2 linked regions of the Thiohalobacter thiocyanaticus genome follow. The protein of the gene in region 2 interacts with the protein of the main gene of each other region in a pairwise test. Links are inferred from orthologs where the notes say so. Each region holds a gene or a part of one and is shown on either strand. Other genes may lie near its edges. The genes, in order: CFK21_RS00325 and mrdA.

Evidence for each region.
Region 1: the proteins of mrdA (region 2) and CFK21_RS00325 interact in binary tests that used the Escherichia coli proteins (3 or more experiments, as listed by UniProt). The link is inferred for Thiohalobacter thiocyanaticus from one-to-one orthologs.

The regions. Positions count from the first base shown.
Region 1 is NZ_AP018052.1:54,237-64,668, forward strand. What follows is about bases 4,382-7,345. They hold CFK21_RS00325 (penicillin-binding protein 1A), read right to left. Parts: upstream 7,040-7,345; coding sequence 4,724-7,039; downstream 4,382-4,723. Other genes in these bases: CFK21_RS00320 (hypothetical protein), read right to left, coding at 4,382-4,683. Outside these bases: rpmE (50S ribosomal protein L31), read left to right, coding at 1-124; CFK21_RS00305 (thermonuclease family protein), read left to right, coding at 178-981; CFK21_RS00310 (M48 family metalloprotease), read left to right, coding at 986-2,458; CFK21_RS00315 (malic enzyme-like NAD(P)-binding protein), read left to right, coding at 2,642-3,907; more of CFK21_RS00320, read right to left, coding at 4,063-4,381; CFK21_RS00330 (pilus assembly protein PilM), read left to right, coding at 7,391-8,461; CFK21_RS00335 (PilN domain-containing protein), read left to right, coding at 8,479-9,057; CFK21_RS00340 (type 4a pilus biogenesis protein PilO), read left to right, coding at 9,060-9,671; CFK21_RS00345 (pilus assembly protein PilP), read left to right, coding at 9,668-10,210; type IV pilus secretin PilQ, read left to right, coding at 10,299-10,432. UniProt on the Escherichia coli protein: Cell wall formation. Synthesis of cross-linked peptidoglycan from the lipid intermediates.
Region 2 is NZ_AP018052.1:3,009,713-3,020,049, reverse strand. Bases 4,706-7,574 are described here. They hold mrdA (penicillin-binding protein 2), read right to left. Parts: upstream 7,151-7,574; coding sequence 5,261-7,150; downstream 4,706-5,260. Other genes in these bases: mreD (rod shape-determining protein MreD), read right to left, coding at 7,173-7,574; rodA (rod shape-determining protein RodA), read right to left, coding at 4,706-5,144. Also shown: CFK21_RS13965 (D-amino acid aminotransferase), read right to left, coding at 1-722; CFK21_RS13960 (D-alanyl-D-alanine carboxypeptidase family protein), read right to left, coding at 849-2,003; CFK21_RS13955 (septal ring lytic transglycosylase RlpA family protein), read right to left, coding at 2,070-2,891; mltB (lytic murein transglycosylase B), read right to left, coding at 3,039-4,025; more of rodA, read right to left, coding at 4,032-4,705; more of mreD, read right to left, coding at 7,575-7,664; rod shape-determining protein MreC, read right to left, coding at 7,661-8,503; CFK21_RS13925 (rod shape-determining protein), read right to left, coding at 8,749-9,804; Asp-tRNA(Asn)/Glu-tRNA(Gln) amidotransferase subunit GatC, read left to right, coding at 10,126-10,337. UniProt on the Escherichia coli protein: Catalyzes cross-linking of the peptidoglycan cell wall. Responsible for the determination of the rod shape of the cell. Is probably required for lateral peptidoglycan synthesis and maintenance of the correct diameter during lateral and centripetal growth.

The sequences.
Region 1 (10,432 bases), 3.0 Mb from region 2 along the record:
CGTGGGCCGCGACCTCAGCGTCGAGGTCTGCTCCAGCTGCCACCCCTTCTACACCGGCAAGCAGAAGATCCTGGACACCGGTGGCCGTCTGGACCGGTTCCGTCGCAAGTACGGCATGAAATAAGGCTTCAACCCGTGCTGCCACGGGTTGGATCACTGACAGCGAGGGCGCGCCGGGTGACCGGCTGCGCCCTCGTTGCGTTCGGCCTGCTGACGGCGCTCGCCGCGCCTGCCGCCGACACCGACGGCTGCCTGACCGAACGCATCGACGAGCGGGTGCGGGTCAGCCAGACACTGGACGGCGACACCCTGGCCCTGCAGGACGGCCGGCGGCTGCGCCTGATCGGCATCAATGCGCCCGAACTGGGCCACGACGGCGCCCCCCACGAGCCCGGCGCCCTGGCGGCGCGGGATGTCCTGCGCCGGCTGGTCTTTCTCAACCGCAATCAACTCGGTCTGCGCCTCGGGCGCGAACGCGAGGACCGCTACGGCCGACTGCTGGCCCACGCCTTCCTCGATGACGGCCGCAATCTGACCGCGCTCATGCTCGAACAGGGCCAGGGCTTCGCCCTGACCGTCCCGCCGAACACCTGGCAGGCCACCTGCTATCACGCCACCGCGGCCCGGGCCCGCAGTGCCGGCAAGGGGCTGTGGCGCCGGCCCGACTTCCGCCCCCGGCCGGCCGCCGACCTGCCGATCTCCACCGAAGGTTTCCGGTTTATCTGCGGCCGGGTCACCCATGTGAGCGACGGGCAGTATAATCGGTGGATCAACCTGCAGGGCAATGTCGCCCTGCGCATCGCCCGGACCGACCTGAAGGCGTTCGGAGGGCTGGACTGGAAGGCATTGCCCGGCCGCGAGATCGAGGCCAGCGGCTGGATCTATCAGCGCCGCGGCCAGCTGCGGCTGCAGATCCGCCATCCGCTGATGCTGACCGTCCTCGGCCCGCCCCCGGGCAGGAATGAACACGCACCGGACTGAGATCATGCTGACACTGCTGCCGCGACTGCCCCTGCTGATCCTGACGCTTCTGCTGGCCGGACCGACCCTGCTCGCCGGCTGCGCCACCAACCCGGTCACCGGCGACAAGGATCTGGTGCTCATGTCCGAGGAGCGTGAAATCGCCCTGGGGCGGGAACTGAATCCCCAGATCCTGGAGCAGATGGGCCGGTATGAGGACCCCGAACTGCAGGCCTATGTACAGCGCGTCGGCGAGCGGCTGGCCACCCAGAGCCACCGGCCCGATCTCGTCTACCGCTTCACCGTGCTCGACAGCCCGGACGTGAACGCCTTCGCCCTGCCCGGCGGCTATATCTACATCACCCGCGGCCTGCTGGCCTACCTCAACTCCGAGGCCGAACTGGCGGCGGTGCTGGGCCACGAGATCGGCCATGTCACCGCCCGCCACACGGTGCGCCAGCACAGCGCGGCCACCGTCACCGGGATCCTGGCCACGGTGATCGCCGGCAGTACCGGCGTGCAGGGCGCCGGGGACCTGGCCAACATCGCCGGCACCGCCCTGGTGCGCGGCTACGGCCGCGAGCATGAACTGGAAGCCGACCGCCTGGGCGCCGAGTACCTGGCCCGGACCGGCTACGCCCCCGGCGCCATGCTGGGGGTCATCGAGGTACTCAAGGACCAGGAACAGTTCGAGATCCGGCTGGCCGAGGAGGAGGGCCGCGAACCGCGCGTCTACCACGGCCTGTTCTCCACCCATCCCAGCAACGACCAGCGGCTGCAGGAGGTGGTGCATGCCGCCGAGGCGCACACCCGCAACGGCGGCCGCATCGAGCGCGACGCCTTCCTGCAGCGCAGCGACGGGCTGGTCTTCGGTGACAGCGAGGCCGAGGGCATCCGCCGCGGCAACCGCTTCTATCACGCCCCGCTGGACCTGGCCATCAGCTTTCCGTCGGGCTGGAAGGTCGAGAACCTGCCCGACCGGGTCGTGGCCACCACCCGCAGCGGCGACGGCATGATCCAGTTCACCATGGCCGATCTGAACAAGCGCATCCCGCCGCGGGACTTCCTGCTCCAGCGCCTGAAGCTGGCGAACCTGGAACACGGCGAGGCGATCACGCACCAGGGCATGCAGGGCTACACCGCCATCGCCCGCCAGGATACGACCAAAGGCCGGCTGCCGGTGCGCCACGTGGTGCTGTATCGCAACGACAAGGCGCTGCTGTTCGCCGGCGCGGCCGATACCAGCGGCGACCCCTTCCGCTACGACCGCCTGGTACTGGAAACCGCGCGCAGCTTCCACCCCCTGACCGAGGCCGAACGCCAACTGGCCCGTGCCCTGCGCATCCGGGTCATCCGCGCCGGGAGCAGCACCCGTATGGCCGACCTGGCCCGGGAATCCAGCATCCCCAACCATCCCGAGGCGCAGCTGCGACTGCTCAACGACCTCTACCCCGACGGCGAGCCCGCCGCCGGCAACCTGATCAAGACCGTGCCCTGAGCCTCACCTGAACTGCGCGGCTATAACGCAGAGGACGCGCAGGCATTTATGCCCTGCGGGTACGGAGACGCAGAGACAACGATGGGCTGAACCCAATATACTTCGCGCCTCTGCGCCTGCGCGTCCTTTGCGTTACCATTGCCCAACCCCGAACGCACCCGCCAAAACAAAGGACCGAACCGGATGTCCCGCGACTACAGAGAACGCGCCCTGGCCTATCACGCCGAACCCCGGCCGGGAAAGATCGCCATCGAGGTCACCAAGCCCTGCAACAGCCAGGATGACCTGGCCCTGGCCTACACCCCGGGCGTGGCCGAGCCGGTGCGCGAGATCGCGCGCGACCCGCACAACGCCTTCCGCTACACCGCCAAGGGCAACCTGGTGGCGGTGATCACCGACGGCACCGCGGTACTGGGACTGGGCAATGTAGGGCCGCTGGCCGGCAAGCCGGTGATGGAGGGCAAGGGGGTGCTGTTCAAGCGCTTCGCCAACATCGACGTGTTCGACATCGAGGTCGATGCGCCGGCCACGGAGGATTTCATCGACACTGTCGCCCGCATCGCGCCGACCTTCGGCGGCATCAACCTGGAGGACATCGCCGCGCCGCGCTGCTTCGAGATCGAGCGCACCCTGATCGAGCGGCTCAATATCCCGGTCTTCCACGACGACCAGCACGGCACCGCCATCATCATCGCCGCCGGCCTGCTCAACGCGCTGGAGATTCAGGGCAAGTCGCTGCCCGAAGCCGATATCGTCTGCGTCGGCGCCGGCGCGGCCGGCATCGCCTCCATGGACCTGCTGCTGGCACTGGGCGCCGACCGCAAGCGCATCCTGCTGGTTGACCGCCAGGGCGTCATTCACAGCGGCCGCGAGGATCTCAACCCCTACAAGCAGGCCTATGCAGTGGAGACCGACAGGCGCAGTCTGGCCGACGCCATGCAGGGCGCCGATGTGTTCATCGGGGTATCGGGGCCGGATATCCTGAGCCCGGAGATGCTGGCCAGCATGGCCGCGCGGCCGATCGTGTTCGCCCTGTCCAATCCCGACCCCGAGATCCGGCCTGAGGTCGCCCTCGAGGTGCGCGACGACATGATCATGGCCACCGGGCGCAGCGACTACCCCAACCAGGTGAACAATGTACTGGGCTTCCCGTTCATCTTCCGTGGCACGCTGGACGTGCATGCGCGCGAGATCAACCAGCAGATGAAGATCGCTGCCGTGGCGGCATTGTGCGCCCTGACGCGCGAGCCGGTGCACCCCGATGTGCTCAAGGCCTACAACCTGGACCGGCTGGAATTCGGACCGGACTACATCATCCCCAAACCACTGGACCCGCGCCTGATCGACTTCGTCCCGCCGGCCATCGCCCGTGCCGCGGTCGACTCCGGCGCGGCGCGCGAGCCCTATCCCTCACATTATCCCGAGCCGCCGAAGATCGGCGTGACCTGAGCTGTCGCAGGCCTGATCCGAACTCACATTGGTTTGAACAGGTCAGCTGCAGGTCGGGTCAGCGCAGCGTAACCCGACCCAGGCGCGGGCAAGGTCGGATTACGCCCTGCGGGCTAACCCGACCTGCACACCCGGATACCGCGAAGCCTGATGGATCAGGACTCGACCGGCTCGGACTCCTCCAGCAGCGCCTCCACCCGCGCCAGCCCGGCGCGTTCCATCGGCCGGCTGTCGATGGGCGAGCGCGGCGGCTGGCGGATACCCTCTTCCGGGAAGATCGCCGCCTCGATCGGCACCTCGCCGGCCATGAACCGCACCACCGGCACGGTATGCTGCTCGTCGCGGCCGAAGCGGAACCGGCGCTGCCCCTCTTCGAACGGCAGCTGGTTCTCCATCAGGTAGAGGAACACCTCCTCGGGGGTGGCCGCGAACAGATGCAGATTGACGTCCGAGTGCTTGTCGGCGGTGCCACTCAGCACCGAGCCGGTCAGCCGCGGACGAAAGCGGGCGAAAAAGCTCATCGCCTGCACCGCGGCGCGGCGCAGGGCCTGCAGGTGCAGCGGCTGTTCGTCACGCTGGAACAGCGACTGGTAGCTCACCAGTTCGGCCTCGATCTCGGTGTTGCGCGGCATGTTGCGGGTATCGGGCGCGCCCAGGCGCTCGGCCGCCTTGCGCTTGGCGGCGCCATAATCGCGCACCCCTTCGGTGGCGATCAGGCGCGCCGCTTCCTGGGCGATGCGCTGGCGCATCTGTTGATCGCGGGTCGAGTGTCGCATCCCGTGCTCCCCCCTGTGGTGTTATGGCCCAGGGCCTGTTCTAGAACAACGGCTCAACCGTTTCGGCCTGCGGATCGCCCCCGTCTTCACTGACCGCATCCTGGCGGCTGTAGCGGGTCGGCACCTGCTCCTGGCGGAAGGTCTCGAAGATGGCACCGTCCCGGCCGCTCGGCGCCAGCAGGCCGGTAACCGGATCGATGCGCACCGTCACCAGCCCGGACGGCGGATCCCGGCGCTGTTCGGGTATGCCCTCGAGCGCGCTGCGCATGTAGTCGATCCACATCGGCAGGGCGGCGCGGCCGCCGGTCTCGCCCCGACCCAGGGGTTCCAGTTCGTCGAAGCCGACCCAGGCAATGCTGACCAGCCCGGGGACGAAGCCGCAGAACCAGGCGTCGCGCTGGTCATTGGTGGTGCCGGTCTTGCCGCGCAGATCCCCGCGGCCCAGCTGCAGCGCCCGGCGGCCGGTGCCGCGCTTGACCACGTCCTGCAGCAGGCTGTTCATCAACCAGCTGTTGCGCGGCTCCAGCACCCGTTCGGCCCGGGGCGGGGGCGGCGGTTCGGGCGGACCGACCAGAACGGCATCGATGCCCTCCGGCGCCGGCCCGGCCTCAGCCGCGTCCTCGCCCCCGTCCCCGGCTGCGCAGTCCCGGCACACCGTCGGCGGACGAGCCTGGTACACCGTCTCGCCGTCGGCATCCAGGATGCGCTCGATGAAATAGGGTTCGATGCGATAGCCACCGTTGGCGAACACGGCATAGCCGCGCGCCATCTGCAGCGGGGTCACGCTGCCGCTGCCCAGGGCCAGGGACAGGTTGGCGGGCAATTGGTCGGCCTCGAAGCCGTAGCGTTTCACGAAGTCGATGGCATAACGCACACCGATATCCTGCAGCAGCCGGATCGAGACCAGGTTGCGCGAGTGGGTCAGTGCCTCGCGCAGACGGGTCGGGCCGTAGAAGCGGCCGCTGTAGTTCTCCGGCCGCCAGTGCGCCTCCAGGCCCGGATCGTCGAACACCACCGGTGCGTCGTTGATGATGGTGGCGGCGGTGAAGCCCTTGTCCAGGGCGGCGGAATAGATGAAGGGCTTGAAGCTCGAACCGGGCTGGCGCCGGGCCTGGACCGCGCGATTGAACTTGGAGCGGAAGTAATCCAGACCGCCGACCAGGGCCAGGATGGCGCCGTCATCGGGCCGCAGCGAAACCAGCGCGCCCTCGACCGCGGGCAGCTGCGCCAGCCGCCAGCCCGCCCCGGCTTCCTGCAGGCGCACGATGTCACCCGGCTGAACCACATCGGCCGCAGCCGTCGGGGCCTTGCCACGGCGGTCATGACTGAGATAGGACCGGGCCCATTCGATGCCGTCCCACGCCACTGTCACCTCGCGGCCATCCGCGAGCAGGGCCGTGAAGGCCTGCTCCTCCAGCGCCAGCACCACCGCCGGGGCCAGCCCGGCCAGTGTGCCGTAGTCGTCGAGCGCCTCGTATGCCGCCTCGGCCGGTGCCGTCTCCGGCAGACTCACCCGCCCTTCGGCACCGCGGTAGCCGTGGCGCTGGTCGTATTCCATCAGCGCCGCTCGCAATGCCCGGCTCGCGGCCCGCTGGCGGCTCGAATCCAGGGTGGTCCGCACCTGGTAGCCCTCGGTATAGGCCCCTTCCCCATAGCGCTCGACCATGTGTGCGCGGACCATCTCGGCCACATAGGCGGCCTCCAGCTCACTGGATCGGGCATGCACCCGGGCACTGATCGGCGCGGTCAGGGCCTGGCGGTACTGCTCGGCGTCGATATGGCCCAGGGTATACATCCGCCCCAGCACATAGGTGCGGCGCTGCTCGGCCCGCAGCGGGTTGGACACCGGATTGTCGCGCGACGGCGCCTTGGGCAGGCCCGCGATCATCGCCATCTGCGCCAGGCTCAATTCCTCCAGTGGCACGCCATAGTAGATCTGCGCCGCCGCCCCCACCCCGTAGGCGCGCTGACCGAGATAGATCTTGTTCAGATACAGTTCCAGGATCTGCTGCTTGGACAACTCGCGCTCGATCTTCAGCGCCAGAAAGATCTCGGTGAGCTTGCGCAGATAGGTCTTTTCACTGCTGAGAAAGAAGTTGCGCGCCACCTGCATGGTGATGGTGCTGCCGCCCTGGCGCTTCTCGCCGGTGCGCAGCAACTCGAACGCGGCCCGCAGCAGACCCTGATAGTCCACCCCGGGATGCTTGAAGAAACGGTCGTCCTCGGCGGCCAGGAAGGCCTGGATCAACGGCTGCGGCAGCTGTTCGTAGGTCACCGGAATCCGCCGTTTCTCGCCGTACTCGGCGATCAGCTGGTCATCGGCGCTGTAGATCCGCAGCGGCACCTGGAATTGCACGTCCCGCAACGCTTCAACGGAGGGCAGCTGGGGAGTGATATAAAAATAAAGGCCAGCGGCAAGCACCAGACCCGCCATCGCGAGGCCCAGCGTCCCGTACAACAAGAAACGCATAATCTTCATAAGATATGGAAATAACAGGGGAGTGTGATTCCCGTCTCAGCTTGTTCACGCCATAGACCCGTCACTATAAAGGAAATCAGGTTGGTTCCGATACCCTGATTCGACACCTGAAGGCGCAGCCAGAACTTTTGTTGACAAACAGTTGGGGTTCCCTTCTAATGCAAGAGTCGATGTTTTAGGCGCAAGCTCAGGATAAAATAAAGGAATTCAAAGGACGTCGCCGTGCCGATTGCGCAGATCTTCAAGTCCAGGAAGCCACCTCTGGTCGGACTCGACATCAGCTCCACCGCAGTCAAGCTGCTGGAACTGAGTCGCAGCGGCGACCGCTACCGGGTGGAAAGCTACGCGGTAGAGCCCCTGCCGCCCAACTCGGTGGTGGAGAAAAGCGTCACCGATGCGGAGGCCGTCGGCGAGGCGGTACGCCGGGCGGTCAAACGCTCCGGCACCCGTGCCCGCCATGCCGCGGTGGCCGTGGCCGGCTCCTCGGTCATCACCAAGATCATCCCCATGCCGGCCTCGCTGTCCGATGCCGACATGGAGGCACAGATCGAACTGGAGGCCGACCAGTACATCCCCTACCCACTGGAGGAGGTGTACAAGGACTTCGAGATCCTGGGCCCCTCCGCCAACAACCCCGATACCGTGGATGTGCTGCTGGCCGCCTCGCGCAGCGAGAATGTCGACATGCGCCGGGCCGCGGTCGAGGCCGGCGGCCTGGACACCCGGGTGGTGGACATCGAGGCCTATGCCCTGGAGAACGCCTTCTCCCTGCTCAGCAGCCAGCTTGAGGACGAGGGCATCGAGAAGACGGTCGCCGTGGTCGACATCGGCGCGACCATGACCACGCTCAACGTCCTGCACGACCTCAAGATCATCTATACCCGCGACCAGGTCTTCGGCGGCAAGCAACTCACCGAGGAGATCATGCGCCGTTACGGGCTTTCCTATGAGGAAGCGGGCATGGCCAAGCGCCAGGGCGGCCTGCCGGACAACTATGTGCCGGAGGTGCTGGAGCCGTTCAAGGAGGCGATGGCGCAGCAGGTCAACCGGTCATTGCAGTTCTTCTTCTCCTCCAGCCAGTACAACAGCATCGACCAGATCGTGCTGGCCGGCGGCAGCGCCTCGATCCCCGGGGTGGACAGCCTGATCCAGGACCAGCTGGGGATCGACACTCTCATCGCCAATCCCTTCGCCAACATGTCGCTGGCATCCAGGATCAAGACCCAGTCGCTCAGCAATGACGCACCGGCACTTATGATCGCCTGCGGCCTGGCGCTGCGCAGCTTCGACGAGCGCTAAAGGGGGAGCACAAGGAAATGGCACGCATCAATCTATTACCCTGGCGCGAGGAACTGCGCGCTCAGCAGCAGAAGGACTTCGTGGTCCAGGTGGTGCTGGCCGCCGTGTTCGGCGCCGCCATCTGGGGGCTGTGGCACATGCAGATGGCCCAGACCATCGAGAACCAGAACAGCCGCAATGGTTTCCTCCAGGCCGAGATCAAGAAACTGGACAAGGAAATCAAGGAAATCAACGATCTCGAAAAGACCAAGGCCAACCTGCTGGCACGCATGAACGTGATCCAGGAACTGCAGAGCAACCGCCCCATGAGCGTCCACCTGATGGACGAACTGGTGCGCACCCTGCCCGAAGGCGTGCATCTGACCAGGCTGCAGCAGAGCGAAACCAAGCTCAGCATCGACGGCGTGGCCCAGTCCAATGCGCGGGTCTCGGCCTACATGCGCAACATCGATGCCTCTGACTGGCTCGCCAATCCGGGGCTGCAGGTCATTGAGACCAGGAAGCAGGAACGCTCCCGCTCCGCCGAGTTCACCCTCACGGCGAAGCAGAAGAACGCCGACGCGGAAGCCAACAAGGATGCCGGGGGTGATTCATGAACCTGGATCTGAGCAAGATCAATGAACTCGACTTCAGCAACATACACAACTGGCCGCTGCCGGCGCGCATCTTCGTCATTGTGTTGGTGGCCGTGGCCGTGGCCTTCCTCGGTTACTGGTTCGACATCAAGGACCAGCAGGCCAACCTGCAGAAGGTCGAGCGCAAGGAACAGGAACTGAAGTCCGAGTTCGAGACCAAGGCGGCCAAGGCGGCCAATCTCGAGGCCTACAAGCAGCAGCTCGAAGAGATGCGCCAGAGCTTCGGTACCATGCTGCGCCAGCTGCCGAACAAGACCGAGGTCGCCGAACTGCTGGTCGATGTCTCCCAGACCGGCCTGGCCAGCGGCCTCGAGTTCGAACTGTTCAAACCCGAGAACGAGATCCCCAGGGATTTCTATGCCGAACTGCCCATCAGCATCCGCGTACGCGGCAGCTATCACGAGTTCGGCAACTTCGTCAGCGGCGTGGCCGCGCTGCCCCGCATCGTCACCATTCATGACATCGGCATTGCGCCGTCCAAGGATGGGCAGGAAAGCCAGGGCCAGCTGATCATGGAACTGACGGCCAAGACCTATCGCTACCTGGACGAGGATGAAGAGGAGGCGGGCAAGTGAAATTGACTATGGAACGCCCCGCCCGGATTGCCTGGCTGCTGAGTGTATCCGCACTGGTTGCCGCCTGCAGCGGCGGCCAGACCGATGATCTGCGCCAGTACGTGGACGAGGTGCGCGCGCGGCAGAATACACGCGTGGAGCCGCTGCCGGAGTTCAAACCCTACGAGACCTTTCTCTACCAGGCGACCGATCTGCGCAGCCCGTTCCGGCCCAGTGCCGGCGGCACCCCGGAAGACATTCTGACCGAACGCAGCGACAGCGGCGTGCGGCCCGACAGCAACCGGCCCCGCGAGGCGCTGGAGGCCTTCCCGCTGGATACCCTGCGCATGGTCGGCACCCTGGATCAGGGCGGCCAGTCCTGGGGACTGGTACGCGCCAACGACGGCACCATTCACCGGGTTCAGCCGGGCAACTATCTGGGCCAGAACCACGGCAGGATCGCCAACATAACGGAATACGAAATCGAGTTAGTGGAAATCGTTCCGGACGGGCTGGGAGGCTGGATCGAACGCCAGGCCTCACTCGCGCTCAGTGAATGATCCCATGGGGGGAAACAGGATGATCACAATGCACTTTGCCCATAACCGTCACAGCCGTCCGCAGGCCGCGACCAGAACGGATACCATCATGACCCGCTTGCATACCCTCCTGCTCGGCCTTGCCGTCCTGGTGTTCTCTCAGACACTGGCGGCCCAGACCAACGCCCTGCAGGGCGTGGATGTCTCGTCCCTGCCCGGCAACAAGGTGCAGATCACGCTGAA
Region 2 (10,337 bases):
GTCAGCCAGACCTCGTCGGCGCCGCGCAGCTCTGCCTCGCTGATGGCGCCCTCACGGTAGGGTATGCCGTGGCGGGCGGCCAGTTCGATGACCAGGTCGCGGGTGATGCCGGGCAGCAGCAGCGGGCCCTTGGGCGGCGTGATCAACAGCCCGTCGCGGACGATGAACAGATTGCTGGCCGCGCCCTCGGTGGCCTCGCCGTCACGGAGCAGAATGGCCTCGGCCGCACCGGCCTCCACCGCCTGCTGGCGCAGCAGCACGTTGGGCAACAGGGTGATGGCCTTGATGTGGCAGGACTGCCAGCGGATGTCGTCCAGGCTGATCGCGGTGATCCCGTGTTCGGCCAGTGCCGGATCCGGTTCAGGGATCGGGTTGCTCATGGCGAACACGGTCGGCTTGAGATCCGCCGGGAAGGCATGATCCCGCCGCTCCATCACGCCGCGTGTGACCTGCAGGTACACGGACTGGTCTGTTCCCGCGTTTTCTCCTACCAGCTCCTCCAGGATGCCCTGCCACTGCGGCTCGGTGTAGGGGTTGGGGATGCGTACTGCCTGCAGACTGTTGTCCAGGCGCTGCAGGTGCGGCTGCAACCGGAACAGGTGCCCGCCATAGGCCGGGATGACTTCGTAGACGCCGTCGCCGAACAGAAAGCCGCGGTCCATGACGGAGACGCGGGCCTGGTCGTGGGGGAGGAATTCGCCGTTGAGGAAGACGGTGGGCATGTAAAAGTCCAGTGAGGAACGAGGAGTCTTTGCCTTAGTCCGTCAACCCGGCGCAGGCCGGAATGACGGATTAGTGAGTGATGTAGGTCGGGTTATGCCTTTGGCCAATCCGGCCTACGCAATGCCTCACTCGAAATACAACCACACCTCATCCACCGTGCGCTGCCAGAAGGAGCCTTCGGCCACGGATTCCAGCGCCACCAGCGGCACCTCGGTCAGTGCATTGCCATCCAGGTTGATAACCAGGCTGCCCTGGCGTTCACCGGCGGCGACCGGTGCGATGATGCGCGGGGCCCGCTGCACATTGGCCTGCAGGTCTTCATAGCGGCCGCGCGGAATGGTCAGATACAGCGGGGTCTCCACGCCGAGCGGCAGGACTTCGCTGGCACCCTTCCACACCCGGGCGTCGACCAGCTTGGCGCCGGCATCGTAGAGCTTGTGCGTCTCGAAGAAGCGGAAACCGTAGTTGAGCAGGGCCTGGCTGGCGTCGGCGCGCGCCTCCTCGCTGCCGGTGCCGAGCACCACCGAGATCAGGCGCATGTCCTCGCGCTGGGCGGAAGTGACCAGGCAGTAGCCGGCCGCCTCGGTGTGGCCGGTCTTGATGCCGTCGACCGAGGCGTCGCGCCACAGCAGCTTGTTGCGGTTGTGCTGGGTAATGTCGTTGTAGGTGAAACTTTTCTGCGAGTACCACTGGTAGTGCTCGGGAAACTCCTGGATCAGGGCGCGGGCCACCCTGGCGATATCGGCCGCGGACATGTAATGCTCCGGGTCCGGCAGGCCGGTACTGTTGGTGAAGTGGCTGTTCTCCAGGCCCAGGTCCGCGGCGTATTTGTTCATGTATTCGGCGAAGGTGTCCTCGCTGCCGGCGATATGCTCGGCCAGCGCCACGGTGGCGTCGTTGCCGCTCTGGACGATCACGCCCTTGAGCAGGTCCTCGACGCTGACCCGGTTGCCCACCTCGATGAACATGCGCGAGCCGGGCATGCGCCAGGCGCGCTCGCTGACCCTGACCTGATCCTCGAGGCTCAGGGCCCCCTTCTGTAATTCCTTGAACACCACATAGACGGCCATCATCTTGGTGATGCTGGCCGGCTCCACCGGGTTGTGACTGTTCTTCTCCGCCAGTACCTGACCGCTGTGATGATCGATCAGCAGGTAGGATTCGGCACCCACTTCGGGGGCCTTGGGCACCGGCATGGGGGCGGCGGCGGCAGTCTGGAAGGACAGCAGGAGCAGGAGGGTCAGGAAGCTGTGGGCGAAGTGCAGAAAGGATTTCATCATTGCTTGGCGTTTCGGTTCCGGTCAGACATTGATAACGGGGCGGTCGCGACGACGTCGCGAGAGCCCCTAGTCTACCACGACGTGGGGGCGCTGGATGCCGAAACGGGTCAGGGATTCGGCCATGCGGTCGGCATCCTCGATGCTGGCGAGCGGGCCGATGCGCACGCGGAACACCGGGCGCTGGTCGCTGTAGCCCTGCTGGATCTCGATCCCGGGCAGGTCGATGTCCTGCAGCCGGTGGCTCAGCCGTTCGGCATTGTGGCGGGAACTGAAGGCGCCCACCTGCAGGTACAGATCGGGGTTGCCATCGCGGGCCGGCATCACTGCCGGCCGGGGGGCGGCGCTGGCGCTGCGCAGCTGCGGTTCGGACTGGCCCGGATTCAGGGCCACGACCTCGACCGGGGCCGTACCGGTGGCGACGATATCGAGTTTCTTCGCTGCCACATAGGACAGGTCGATGATGCGGCCCTCGTGGAAGGGGCCGCGATCGTTGATCTTGACCACGATGGAGCGGCCGTTGCGCAGGTTGGTCACGCGGGCGTAGGTGGGCAGCGGCAGGCTCTTGTGGGCGGCGGTCATGGCGTACATGTCGTAGGGCTCGCCGCTGGAGGTGCGTCGGCCGTGGAACTTGGTGCCGTACCAGGAGGCGATGCCGCGCTCGGCATAGCCATGGCTCGAGTCCATGACGTAATAGCGCTTGCCGAAGACCTCGTAGGAACTGGGGTTGCCGTAGCGGCTGCGGGGCTCATGTCGCGGGACGGCGTCGGGGATGGAGGCCACATCCACATCGCGGCCGGGCGCGCCGTCGCGGTCGACATAGGCCCCGCCGCCGCAGGCGCTCAGCAGCAGGGCGATCAGGCCATAGAGAAGAGGGCGTGTGACGGACATGGTGTGTTTCCTCATGTGCAGCATCCCGTTATCGGTCCCGGTGTGACTGGCCTGAATTGCGTAGATGGGTGAAGCGCAGCGCAACCCATCATTGTCCGGCGGTCGTTGATGGGTTACGGCGCTGCGCGCCTTCACCCATCCTGCTTGCTATTCCTGCACCCGTCCCTGTTCGCGCCGCTCGGCGATGGCGCGCGAAAGCTGGTGTACCGCCATGGCGTAGAGCGGGCTGCGGTTGTAACGGGTGATGACATAGAAATTGTTGAATATTACCCAGTACTCCTGGCCGGTGGCGGTCTCGAGCGCGATCAGGCCCACCTCGGCATCCGGGGCGATGGCCGCCTGGGGGCTGACCCCGTATCGGCTCAGTTCGTCGGCGCGGACGCTCGGCTTGATCCCGGCTTCCAGCAGCTGCTCATGTGCCTTGCCCTCGACCCGGGCCGGTATGGCCACCGGCGCGCTGTGTTCCCAGCCGTGTACCTGCAGGTAATTGCCCACGCTGCCGAGGATGTCCTCGGGGCTGTGCCACAGGTTGCGCTGGCCGTCCTGGTCGAAGTCCACCGCATAGTGGCGGTAGCTGCTGGGGATGAACTGGCCATGGCCCATGGCGCCGGCGTAGGAACCCAGGGCATCGGCCATGTCGATGCCTTCCTCGCGGCTGAGCAGGAAGAACTGATGCAGTTCCCTGCGGAAGAAGTCGGCCCGGGGCGGGTAGTCAAAGCCCAGGGTGGCCAGCGCATCCAGCACCCGGTAGCGGCCGGCGTGTCGGCCGTAGCGGGTCTCGACGCCGACGATGGCGACGATCACGTGGGGGTCGACGCCGAGTTCCTGCTCGACCCGGTCCAGGATGGTCTCGTGCTCATCCCAGTAGATGGCGCCGAGTTCGATGCGTTCGCGATTGACGAAGATGGGGCGGTACTCGAACCAGGGCTTGGCCTCGGCCGGCCGCGAAATCGCGTCCAGGATGCTCTGCTTCTTCTCCGCCGCGCGCAGCCAGCCGCGTACCTCGTCGGCCTCGAAGCCGGCGGCGACCAGTTCCTGCACGAAGGCGTCGGCCTGTGGGTGATCGGCATAGGATGCGGCGCCGGCCGGGCCAGAGAGCAGGGCGAGCAGGGCGAGAATCAGGGACTGGCGCATGGGCGGTTAACTCTGCAGCAATCTGCGGTGGGTGTGTATGGACATCAGCATACCGAATCCGGCCAGCAGGGTCACCATCGAGGTGCCGCCATAGCTGACCAGGGGCAGCGGTAGCCCGACCACCGGCAGCAGGCCGGTGACCATGCCGGTGTTGACGATCAGGTAGACGAAGAAGGTCAGCGACAGGCTGCCGCCGAGCAGGCGGGTGAAGGTGTCCTGGGCGCGGGTGGCCAGATACAGGCCGCGCAGCAGGATGAAGGCGTAGATCCCGAGCAGCAGCAGCACTCCGACCAGGCCGAATTCCTCGGCCAGCACGGCGAAGATGAAGTCGGTCGAGCGCTCGGGCAGGAACTCCAGGTGCGACTGGGTGCCGTTGAGCCAGCCCTTGCCGTACAGGCCGCCCGAGCCGATGGCGATCTTGGACTGGATGATGTGATAGCCCGCGCCCAGCGGGTCCTGCTCCGGATTGAGGAAGGTGATCACCCGCTGGCGCTGGTAGTCGTGCATGAAGTACCACAGCACCGGCAGCAGGGCGCCGGCCAGCACGCCCAGGCCGGCCAGCAGCCGCCAGGACAGTCCGGCCAGGAACAGGACGAAGAAGCCGGCGCTGGCGATCAGCAGCGAGGTGCCCAGATCCGGCTGGCGGGCGACCAACACGGTGGGAATGATGATCAGCAGTCCGGCACCCAGCAGCCGTTTGGCGTCGGGCGGCAGCCGGGCATCGGCCAGGAACCAGGCGATCATCATCGGCACCAGCAGTTTCATCACCTCCGAGGGCTGAAAGCGGATCACGCCCAGATCAAGCCAGCGTTGGGCGCCCTTGCCGACATCCCCGATCACCAGTACCGCCACCAGCAGGCCGATGCCGGCGCCGAACAGCCAGGGCGTCCAGCGGTGCAGCAGCGAGGGCGGGATCTGCGCCACCACGAACATGACCACGAAGGCCAGGCCGAGACGGATGAGTTGGCGCTGGAGTACGGCATCGCTCTGGCCCGAAGCGCTGTAGAGCACCACCAGGCCCAGCATGCACAGGCCGAGCAGGCCCAGCAACAGCATGCCGTCCAGGTGCAGGCGCTGCATCAGGGTGCGTCGGGTGCCGGAGCCGGGGTTGATTTCCATGTGGGTTGCGTTCGTCCCTTCAGCTCAAAAACATTTTAACCGCAACGGCGCAGACGGTGCGCAAAGGGATGAATGGATAAGTATATTCCTTGTTCGCCTTTGCGGTCCGCGTGTCTTCATGGTTGTCCGTCATTGTCCGTGGATGCCTGTTCCAGAGGATGGTCCGCGAAATAGCGGTCCAGGATCTTGCGCGCGATCGGCGCGGCCACGCCGCTGCCGGAACCGCCGTTCTCCACCACGACCGCCACCGCGATGCGCGGATTGTCGACCGGGGCAAAGGCGATGAACAGGGCGTGGTCGCGCAGGCGGAAGGCGATCTCCTCGGGATCGTATTCGTAGTCCTCCTCCTGCGGCATGCTGAATACCTGTGCCGTGCCGGTCTTGCCGCCGATGCGGTAACCCAGCCCCTCTCCGATGGCGCGGGCCGTGCCGCGCGGCCCGTGCACCACATCGATCATGCCCTGGATGACCTCGTCCCAGTTGCGGATGTCCGAGTGCGGGATGCGCTGGGCCTGGGGCTGGAATACCGGCTGCAGGCCGGGACTGCCGGGTGCGTGCAGCGCCTTGACCAGGTGCGGCTGATAGAAGTCGCCATAGGTGGCGAGTGCCGCGGTGGCGGCGGCCAGCTGCACCGGGGTGGTCAGGTTGAAGCCCTGGCCGATGCCGCTGATCAGGGTCTCGCCCGGAAACCAGGGTTCGTTTCTGGCCCGGCGCTTCCATTCGCTGGAGGGCAGCAGCCCGGGCAGTTCGCCGACGATATCGATGCCGGTGCGTTCGCCGAACCCGAACTGTGCGAGAAAGTCGTGCATGCGATCGATGCCCAGCGAGCGGGCCAGGTCGTAGAAATAGACATCGCAGGACTGCACGATGGAGTCGTGCAGGTCCATGTGGCCATGGCCGCTGCGTTTCCAGTCGCGATACAGGCGTTCCTTGCCGGGCAGGGTATAGAAGCCGGGGCAGAAGACATGGCTGTCCGGACGGATCACGCCCAGTTCCAGCCCGGCCAGACCGACGAAGGGCTTGAGCGTGGAGCCGGGCGGATACTGGCCGCGCAGGGCGCGGTTGAACAGGGGCTGATCGGGGTTGCGCTGCAGCGCCTGGTAGCGGTCGTATTCGATGCCCTTGACGAAGGGGTTGGGGTCGAAGCCCGGCAGGCTGACCAGCGCCAGCACCGAGCCGTCGCGCGGGTTTATGGCCACCGCCGAGCCGTTGAATTCGCCGAAGGCGGCCTCGGCGGCGGCCTGCAGTCGGGCGTCGAGGGTGAGATAGAGGTCGCTGCCGGGGAGCGGGGACTGACGTTCGAGTACCCGCAGGGTGCGGCCCTGGGCATTGGTTTCCAGCTGCTGGTAGCCGACCGTGCCGTGCAGGACGTCCTCGTAGGTCTTCTCGATGCCGGTCTTGCCGGTATGGGTGGTGCCGCGGTAGTTCTTCTCGTCCAGTACCTGCAGGTCGTTTTCGTTGATGCGACCGACATAGCCGACGGCGTGAGCGGCCTGGCTGCGCAGGGGATAGTGGCGGGTCAGGCCGGCCTGGATGTCCACGCCCTGGAAGCGATGCCGATTGATGGCGAAACGGGCCACTTCCTGGTCGTTGAGATGCAGCCGCAGCGGCACGCCCTCGAAACGGTGCATGCGCTGGCGCAGGCGGTGGAAACGCTCGAGGTCCTGCGCCCGGATCTCGATCAGCTCGCCCAGCCGGTCCAGGGTGGTATCCAGGTCATCGACCTGTTCGGGGACGATGTCCAGCCGGTAGGAAGGCAGGTTCACGGCCAGCAGCACGCCGTTGCGGTCGAAGATCAGTCCACGGGTGGGAGGCACAGGCTCGATGCGGACCCGGTTGTCCTCGGACAGGGTACGGAAATGCTCGTGGGAGACGATCTGCAGATAGGCCAGCCGGCCCAGCAGGACCAGCAGCAGCAGGAAGACGACCAGGATGGCGGCCAGGGTGCGACGCAGGAACAGGCGGCTTTCCTGGAGGTTGTCCTTGAGTGTGATCCTGCGTGCCACGGATGTTGGTCCCGGTGCCGGTTCAGCTGACGTGGAAGGCGCGGCGCAGCCCCCGCAGCAGCACGAACACGGCCGGCCACAGGGCCGCGCCCACCACCGAGGGCAGCCAGTACAGCCAGGACTGGATCGGCCGGCCGATGATGCCGTTGATCCAGAAGATGATCAGCTGGGCCAGCATCAGCAGCACCAGGATGCTCAGGCTCTGCTGCCACAGGGGGTGCAGACGCAGTCGCTGGTGCAGGTTGATGATGAGGTAGCTGGCCACGGCATAGGCCAGGGCATGCTGACCCAGCAGGGTGGCGGTGAGCACATCCTGGAACAGCCCGGTCAGCCAGGCGATGCCCACACCGATGCGCTGCGGCAGGGCCAGGCTCCAGTACAGCAGGATCAGCAATGCCCAGTCCGGGCGGTAGAGTTCCAGCACGCGCGGCAGCGGCACGATGCCGAGGACCAGGCCGATCAGCAGGCTGAGCAGGATCACGCCGCCGCCCTGGTGTCGAACCAGTGTGCTCATGGTGTCGATTCCCCGGCAGGTTCGTCTGCGGCCGGTTCCGTTGCGGCCGGATCCATGCCGGCCTCGCCCTGGGACCAGACCAGCAGCACCTCGCGGCTGCGATTGAGTTCGGCCAGCGGCCGGGCGAAGACCTGAGCAAAGGACTCGCCCGGGTCGCGGATCACGCTCTGTACCTCCGCCACCGGGTAGCCGGGGGGGAAGCGGCCGCCGAGTCCCGAGGTGATCAGCAGATCACCGGATTCGATGTCGGCGTTGTTGGGCAGATAGGGCAGGGACAGGCTGGTCAGTGAGCCGGTGCCCAGGGCGATGCTGCGCAGGCCGTTGCGGTTGACCTGCACCGGTACGGCGTGGGCGGGATCGGTGATGAGCATGGCGGTGGCGGAAAAGGGCCCGGCCTGGATCACCTGCCCCATCACCCCATTGGCATCGACCAGTGGCTGGCCGGTGTAGAGATCGGCATAGCGCCCCTTGTTGAGCAGAATCTGGTGGCGATAGGGGTCCAGGTCCACGGCCATGATCTCGGCGATCAGGACCCGTTCACGGACCTTGAAGGAAGAGTCCAGCAGTTCACGCAGGCGCAGATTTTCTGCCTCCAGCGCCTCCAGTTTCTGCAGTTCCGCCTTGAGAATGAGCTGCTCGGTGCGCAGGCGGGCGTTTTCCTCCTGCAGCGTCCGGCGGCTGGAGAGGGTCTCCTGAAACCAGTCCTGGCTGGCCGCCGGCAGATCGACCAGCCATTGAATGGGGAAGACCACCACCGACAGGGCCGAACGCAGGCTGTCCAGATGCTGCTGGCGCTGATCGAGGGTCATCAGGAGGATGGAGGCGAAGACGAAGACCACCAGCCTGGCAGTCAGGGAGGGGCCTTGTGTGAAGATGAGTTTGATGGTTCCGTGCTCCGCGTGTCCGGGTGTTGGACCAGCAGTAATGGTACCTGTCCGGGGCGGGATGGGCTATATGGGTAGAGCACTCAGCAGTGTTTGACGGTGAACTTCTCCCCCTTGATGGGGGAGGCCGGGAGGGGGTGAATGTCAATCAACGCACCCCCGCCTCAATCCTCCCCCATCAAGGGGGAGGAGGTTAGAGGTCACCCCTCCAGCGAGAATACGTCCCCGCCGCGCTCGTCCATCATCTCCAGGGCGCGGCCGCCGCCGCGGGCCACGCAGGTGAGCGGATCGTCGGCGACCACCACCGGCAGGCCGGTTTCCTCCATCAGCAGCCGGTCCAGATCGCGCAGCAGGGCGCTGCCGCCGGTGAGCACGATGCCGCGCTCGGCCACGTCCGCGCCCAGTTCCGGCGGGGTCTGTTCCAGCGCCGTCTTGACCGCGCTGACGATGCCGGACAGCGGCTCCTGCAGGGCCTCGAGGATCTCGTTGCTGTTCAGGGTGAAGCTGCGCGGCACGCCCTGGGCCAGGTTGCGGCCCTTGACCTCCAGTTCCTTGACCTCGTTGCCCGGGTAGGCCGAGCCGATCTCGTGCTTGATGCGTTCGGCGGTGGATTCGCCGATCAGGGTACCGTAGTTGCGGCGCACGTAGTTGATGATGGCCTCGTCGAAACGGTCGCCGCCGATGCGTACGGAGGAGGAGTAGACGATGCCGTTCAATGAGATCACGGCCACCTCGGAGGTGCCGCCGCCGATGTCCAGCACCATGGAGCCGCTGGCCTCGTCGACCGGCATGCCGGCGCCGATGGCTGCGGCCATCGGCTCCTCGATCAGGTAGACCTCGCGGGCCCCGGCGCCGGCGGCCGATTCCTTGATGGCGCGGCGCTCGACCTGGGTGGAACCGCAGGGTACGCAGATCAGCACCCGCGGGCTGGGCCGGAAGAAGCGGCCCTCGTGCACCTTGTGGATGAAGTGCTGGAGCATCTTCTCGGTGACGGTGAAATCGGCGATCACGCCGTCCTTGAGCGGGCGGATGGCGGTGATGTTGCCCGGGGTGCGGCCGAGCATGCGCTTGGCCTCGATGCCGACGGCGGCGATGCTCTTGGGGCCGCCCGGGCCGCGGTCCTGACGGATGGCGACGACGGAGGGCTCGTTGAGCACGATGCCGCGCCCGCGGACATAGATTAAGGTGTTGGCCGTGCCCAGGTCGATGGAGAGATCTTCCGAGAAGATCCCGACGAGACGTTTGAAACCCAGCATTGGTTGGTGATGCCTCCGCGAATTTCGGCGTACTGTAGCAACGGGTGGGGGTTTGGGCAAGACAGCTGTCGGCAGGCTGAGGCCGGCATCACAATGATTTCGCTGAAAAGCGGGGGCGCGCGATCGGTCCGGGAGCAGAATAACGCCTTTTCCCTGACAGGGGGGTGAGCAAGGCGGATCCGCCATGCATCACCCTCCCCTCGGTCGCCTCCCGTCAAGGAAGGGGAGAGGCTGGACAGCCTGGCGCTACACCCCGGGCCCGGGGTGTGTTAATTTTCGCGTTTCCCGCAAGCCTGATCAGTCATTCAAGGAGTCGTCCTCATGGCCCTGAAGCCAGCGGAAGTGGAAAAGATCGCGCATCTGGCCCGGCTGGCCATCGATCCGGCCGATGTCGAGGGCTATGCCCGCAACCTGTCCGATATCCTGGCCTTCGTCGAGCAGCTTGAAGCGGTGGATACCGGCGATGTGACCCCGATGGCGCATCCCCTGGAGGCGACCCAGCGCCTGCGCCCGGACGCCGTCACCGAGACTGA